Rheinheimera salexigens: one gene and its partner. The main gene of each other region encodes a partner of the protein of the gene in region 2 in a complex. Links are inferred from orthologs where the notes say so. Each region holds a gene or a part of one and is shown on either strand. Other genes may lie near its edges.

Region 1 (3,329 bases), 380 kb from region 2 along the record:
AAAAACATTCACCATTATTTCGTTAGTGCCGTAGCGCATACATGCGCCTAAAGCGCCACCTAAGGCAATGGCTAGATAGGTTAACATCTCAGCTCCAACATCAGGTATTTCTCTTCTTTGGGCTTTGTTGATCCAGCTGGCGTAAATAAGCTAGCTTTTCTGCCAGTTGTTTTTCCATACCGCGATTGCTCGGCTGATAAAATTGGTTATCGGCCAATTGCTCTGGTAAATAACGTTCACCGGCTGCATACGCACCGGGCTCGTTATGGGCATAACGATAACCTTCACCAAAGCCTAACTCGCGCATTAACTTAGTGGGTGCATTACGTAAATGCAAAGGCACTTCGTAAGCAGGTGTGTCTGCAACAAGCTGTTTTAATTCATTAAATGCCATATATACTGCATTGCTTTTTGGTGCTAATGCCATATATACCGTGGCTTGAGCAATAGCCCGCTCACCTTCAGAAGGCCCAACCCGCTCAAACGTATCCCAAGCATTAATAGCTAAGGTTAACGCCCTTGGATCAGCAGTGCCAATATCTTCGCTGGCAATAGCCAGTAAGCGCCTGGCTACATATAACGGATCACCGCCGCCAGCTAAAATACGACAATACCAATATAAGGCTGCATCTGGATCTGAGCCGCGCACCGACTTATGGTAAGCCGAAATAAGATCATAAAATAAGTCACCTTGGTTATCAAATCCCGGTAACTGGCGCGGCATTAAATTTTTAAAGGTTTCAAACTCGATGGTCTTAGTACTAGTATCAGAACTGCTATCAGTACCATTTTCATTGGTCGTTAATTCTGCTGCTTGTTCTAATAAATTAAGCAACTTACGCGCATCACCATCGGCCAGTCGCAGCAATAGCTGTTCGGCATCAGCCGTCAGTTGAATATTTTCAAGACCTAAACCGCGCTCTTTATCCGTTAAGGCTTGTTGTAATACTTGGCGTAAATCTGCTTCAGTTAGCGATTTAAGTACACAGACTCTGGCACGGGATAAAATAGCGTTATTTAGCGCAAATGACGGGTTCTCAGTAGTAGCGCCAATAAAAATAATGGTGCCATCTTCAATAAACGGTAAAAAAGCATCTTGTTGGCTTTTATTAAAACGATGCACTTCATCAACAAACAATAAGGTGCGCTGCTGTTGCTGCTGTTGTCGTTGTTGGGCTTCGGTAATGGCGTCACGAATATCTTTAATACCGGATGTCACGGCAGAAAGTTTTATAATACTGGCATCAGCGTGCGCGGCGATTACTTCAGCTAAGGTGGTTTTACCGGTGCCTGGTGGCCCCCATAAAATAACCGAAAACACTCTGCCGGCCATAATTGCTTTACGTAAAGCCGTGCCCTCGCCTACAAGATGTTGTTGCCCTGCATATTCCGTTAAGTTTGTCGGCCGCATTCGCGCCGCTAAGGGACGAAAATCATCGGCAAAATCTAAAGATAAAGGTCTCATTTAATTTCGGCTGCGCTGATCATCAATTTCTGTGAACTCAGGTGGCGTAAAGTGAAACAAACCATCGGCTAACGGCACATTAAGTTGCACGGCAATAAATTTAAACACACTAAGCTGTTGGTTAATATCCATCACTTGCATCTCAGACAAGGCATCTCCGGCAAAGCGAAGGGTTAATTCTGTTACTTGGCTGCTGCTATCTTTAGCCGTAATAGTAAATTGTTGTTGTTGCTGCTTAACCGTAAAATTAGCCCACAATGACGGATCATTAGAGGTTAACAACACAAAAGGTGTCCGGTTTACTTCGGCTGCTGCATCATAAATGGTTAACTGTTCTAATGGTGCACTGTAAAACCATAACGACTGGCCATCACCGATAAATAAGTTTTCTTCTGGCGTTGTGGTGGCAAATCTAAATAGCTCAGGCTGTTTTAAATTTAATTCACCTTCTGCTTGTTGTAATACTTGTTGCTGCTGATCATAAACCTGCTGGGTAAATTGAGCAGAAAAGGTTTTAATCTGCTTAAGTTTTTGTTGTAACGTTTGCTCTGCGCTGTTAGTTGCAACATTTACAGTCTTATTGGCCGCGCTTTGAGCTGCAACCGATGAAAAGCTGATACCGCACAACAGCACGGTAGAAATTAATAAACGTATCATTTAATGTCCTCTTGGCGGGGGTGGCGCCATTACTTCACGATTACCATTGTTGCCAGGACCACTCACTATGCCACTGCGCTCCATTTGTTCTACTAAGCGTGCAGCACGGTTATAGCCAATTCTAAACTTACGCTGTACACCTGACACCGACGCTCTACGTGTTTCTGTAACAAAAGCGACAGCTTGATCGTATAACACGTCTGACTCATCGTCATCGCCTTCTAACGACTCGCCGGGTAATAAATTTTCTTCATTGGTTTCGCCACTTAATATTTCCGCAATATAATTTGGCTTACCACGGCGTTTCCAATCTGCAACCACAGCATGCACTTCATGGTCATCAACAAAAGCACCATGCACCCGTGTTGGTACACCCGAGCCGGGCGGTAAATACAACATATCACCCATACCCAATAAGCTTTCAGCACCTTGCTGATCAAGAATTGTCCGCGAATCAATTTTCGATGACACTTGAAACGCAATACGGGTGGGAATGTTAGCTTTTATTAAGCCCGTGATTACGTCTACTGACGGACGCTGAGTGGCTAAAATTAAATGAATACCCGCAGCCCTAGCTTTTTGCGCGATCCGAGCAATTAACTCTTCAACTTTTTTACCGACGATCATCATCATGTCGGCAAATTCGTCGATAACCACAACAATAGACGGCAGTTTTTCTAACTCAGGCTGCTCAGTACGCATATCGTCTGACGGCCGCCATAACGGATCTTTAAGCGGCGTACCCTCTGCAATAGCTTCTTTAACTTTAGCGTTATAGCCTTTTAAATTACGCACACCTAACGCTGACATTAATTTATAACGCCGCTCCATTTCACCCACACACCAGCGCAAGCCATTAGCTGCATCCTTCATGTCGGTGACGACTTCGGTTAATAAGTGCGGTATGCCTTCGTAAATAGACAATTCCAGCATTTTAGGGTCAATCATTAAAAACCGAACGTCATCTGGGGTCGATTTATACAATAAACTACAAATCATCACGTTAACGCCGACCGACTTACCAGAGCCGGTAGTACCCGCAACTAATAAATGCGGCATTTTGGCTAAATCGGCTACTACCGATTTACCGGCGATATCTTTACCTAACACCATGGTTAACGACGATTTAGACTGTTCAAAAACCTCATCACCAATAACTTCGGATAAACGGACAATTTCTCTATGTTTATTCGGTAGCTCTATACCA
Region 2 (3,329 bases):
CATTTTCGCCGTTAATGGCGTAGATACTGTGCCTTGTAATAGCACGCGCTGTAACATGGCATGACTTTCACGATTAATACTGCCCGGGTTAGCAACGCCAGCAATAGGCTTAAGACGAGCCTGCAATTGCCAACGCTGTCCTGAGTCTAAATTTAATGGCGCAGCAGGCCAATTTAAACGTACGCGATACCCTTTACCCGGTCCCTCGTCTAGCAGCAATAAAATTTGACTATAATCTAGGTATGACTTTGGTGCTTCGATAATCGTGCCAGTAATGGTACTGGTGCTGCTGCTTTTAAAAGTGCCGTTAGTACCAGTAGAAGAACCGATAATTACACTACTAATATTTGACGATGCTACAAGCTGCAATTGTGTCGTATAATACTGATTAGTCTGTAGCAACCAAAGACTAATAAATACTATTGCGCCAACAATAAAATAGATCCGCCGCCAAATCGCACACAGCAATATTGGCACTAACATAAATAGTGTAAAAAGAGGTGGCACTATTGGCAGAAATAACGACAATAGGCTTGCAGCAAGTACACCCAGGCAAAATAACGTCATGTTCATTTTTTGTGAATAGGTTGTAATGGCAAAGAACTTTATTAAGAAATATCTACCATCTCCAGAAAAAATCAAGCAACAAAAGATATTAAAGTTGTTTGGTAGCTTATTGCATGATGGTAATTTATGGCATTTGAACCGTAAGTCAGCTCGCGGCGCTTTTGCTGTGGGGTTATTTTTTGCTTGGATGCCAATCCCATTTCAAATGGTCGCCTCTGCGGCCGTGGCTATCCCGTTACGGGTTAATTTACCGTTATCTGTGGCGTTAGTCTGGCTTACTAATCCTTTTACCATGCCGTTTTTATTTTATCTTAGCTATGTTATTGGCACTATCGTACTGCAAACTCCAGTAGAGCATTTTGCGTTTGAAGCCAGTTGGCAATGGTTGCAGCATAGTATTGCCACTATTGGCAAACCATTTATGGTTGGCTGTTTATTGATGGGAATTTTTTCAGCGATTGTCGGATATTTTGGTATTGATTGGTTGTGGCGCTTGTCGGTAAGAAAAGCCCAAACTAAGCGTAAGTTAAAACGTAATCCTAAATACTAGGTACTAAGTTCAAAACCCAGGTTCAATATAACAATTTCGCTGCCAGCAAACGCTTGGCATTAAACCGTTACTTTTGGCCTAACACCATTGCTGGTTGTACTTTACTGGCGCGTAGTGCAGGGTAAAACGTCGCTATTAAACTCATTAATAATGCCACTAAACAGGTAATAACGACATCTTCTAACTGCAGCACAGACGGCACAAAATTAACAAAATAAATGCTAGGGTCTAAAATAGCATGACCTAATACCGTGCTGATCCCAGCGAAAATGAGTTCAATATTAGTTGCCAGTAGCACACCAATAATGCCGCCTAATATCGTTCCTATTAAACCGTTTAACCAACCTAAACAAATAAATATCAATATAATACTGCGCTGTGGCATACCCATTGTCAGTAAAATGGCAATATCACTTTGCTTTTCACGCACTGCCATAACCAGAGTTGCTACGATATTAAAACACGCCACGGCAATCACCAGCGCTAGCACCAGATACAAAATAGTCCGCACCATTTGAATATCTTGATAAACATGACCTTGACTGCGAAACCAATCTAACAAGTACACATAATCATTCGACCGTCGGCCTAACTCGCGCGCCATTTCAGGAGCTGCAAAAATATCGTTTAACCGAAATGCAAAGCCTTGCACTGTTGCTTCTGGGTAATGCAATAATTGGGCTAACGCGTCTATATCAAGCCAAGCTTGGCTGTAATCTAACTGACCACCGATAGCAATAACGGCACTAACGGTGAGTGCGACATTGCTATAGCTAGCCAAACGACCATCCTCGGCTAATGTGGGTAATAATAACTGTACGCTATCCCCCACTTTCACCTCTAAAGCATCAGCTATACCTTTACCTAACACAATATCGGTGGCGGATAATTTCTTTAACTGGCCGGCAATAACATAATCAGCAAAATCACTTATGCGCTGCTCGTAATCTAAAGCTATGCCACGCACTTCTGCCGCTTTAACGGCCAAACCTTGGCGTAGCATGCCGTTGGTTTTGATATAAGGCGCGCCCGCTTCAACGCCTTCGGTTTGACTTAAATCGGTTAATTTAACTTGCCAGTCAGAAATACTTTCACTAACAGCCTCTAATTCTACATGCGGGATCACTGACAACAAGCGCTGCTTTAACGCTTGCTCAAAACCATTCATCACCGACAAAGCGACAATTAAAATAGCCACTCCCAGCGCAATACCTAAGGTAGAGCTGGCAGAAATAAAACGAATAAAACCACTGGTTTGTTTGTTAGAGCGATAGCGTCGGGCAAACTGCCAAGCCAGTTTAACCATGACCCAGCTCCAAACTTCCCTCTCGCATCAAATAATACTTATCTAATTTTTTAGCTAAGGTTAAATCGTGGGTAACAATAATAAAGCTGGTATTTGATTGTTGATTTAGCTCACGCAATAATTGATAAATGCTTTCTGCAGTATGCTGATCTAAATTACCGGTAGGCTCATCGGCTAGCACTAAGGCCGGCTCGGCCACTAACGCTCGCGCAATCGCCACACGTTGCCGCTCTCCACCGCTTAACTCAGCCGGTTTATGGCTAGCTCGTTGCTCTAAACCGACACGTTGTAGTATGGCTAAGGCTTTTTCATTAGCTAATTGTTTGCTTATACCATTAATGAGCAACGGCATAGCCACGTTTTCTAGAGCTGTAAAGTCCATTAACAAATGATGAAACTGGTATATAAAGCCCAACTGTTGATTGCGCAGCTGAGCTTTACGTTTACTGGTCATCTTGGCAATATCTTCGCCTAATAACTGCACCGAGCCGCTATCAGCTAAGTCTAGACTGCCCAGTATATGTAATAAGGTGCTTTTACCTGAGCCAGAGCTGCCCACTATGGCTAACATTTCACCGCTGTTAACGGTTAAGTCAACACCTTGTAATACTTTAACTTGCTGCAAGCCATCACGGTAACTTTTGCTTATCTGCTGTGCAGTTAATACTTTATTCATCACGTAAAATTTCCGCTGGATTAACACGTACTGCTTTTCTTGCTGGATACCATACTGCCAGCAACGTCAGCATGACGGCGCTTAATAAAATTAATAAGATTTGTTGCAGTTGAATATCAATTGGCAACACCGCCACTGAACTGATATGTAAACCCAAAACACTCAGTATGTTATTTAGCTGCCAACTGAGTAAGATACCGGCTATAGCACCAGAAATCGCGCCAACAACG

What was found.
Region 1: the proteins of BI198_RS08085 (region 2) and lolA are in contact, whole or in part, in a cryo-EM structure (PDB 7ARM), measured with the Escherichia coli proteins. The link is inferred for Rheinheimera salexigens from one-to-one orthologs.

What each region holds. Positions count from the first base shown.
Region 1 is NZ_MKEK01000001.1:2,136,728-2,140,056, forward strand. Bases 295-3,293 are described here. They hold lolA (outer membrane lipoprotein chaperone LolA), read right to left. Parts: upstream 2,123-3,293; coding sequence 1,466-2,122; downstream 295-1,465. Other genes in these bases: BI198_RS09755 (replication-associated recombination protein A), read right to left, coding at 295-1,465; BI198_RS09765 (DNA translocase FtsK), read right to left, coding at 2,123-3,293. Also shown: fluoride efflux transporter CrcB, read right to left, coding at 1-87; more of BI198_RS09755, read right to left, coding at 101-294; more of BI198_RS09765, read right to left, coding at 3,294-3,329. UniProt on the Escherichia coli protein: Participates in the translocation of lipoproteins from the inner membrane to the outer membrane.
Region 2 is NZ_MKEK01000001.1:1,761,607-1,764,935, reverse strand. The notes cover bases 305-3,303. They hold BI198_RS08085 (lipoprotein-releasing ABC transporter permease subunit), read right to left. Parts: upstream 2,424-3,303; coding sequence 1,185-2,423; downstream 305-1,184. Other genes in these bases: BI198_RS08075 (lipoprotein-releasing ABC transporter permease subunit), read right to left, coding at 3,092-3,303; lolD (lipoprotein-releasing ABC transporter ATP-binding protein LolD), read right to left, coding at 2,416-3,099; BI198_RS08090 (DUF2062 domain-containing protein), read left to right, coding at 593-1,117; BI198_RS08095 (DNA internalization-related competence protein ComEC/Rec2), read right to left, coding at 305-567. In the rest of the region: more of BI198_RS08095, read right to left, coding at 1-304; more of BI198_RS08075, read right to left, coding at 3,304-3,329. UniProt on the Escherichia coli protein: Part of an ATP-dependent transport system LolCDE responsible for the release of lipoproteins targeted to the outer membrane from the inner membrane.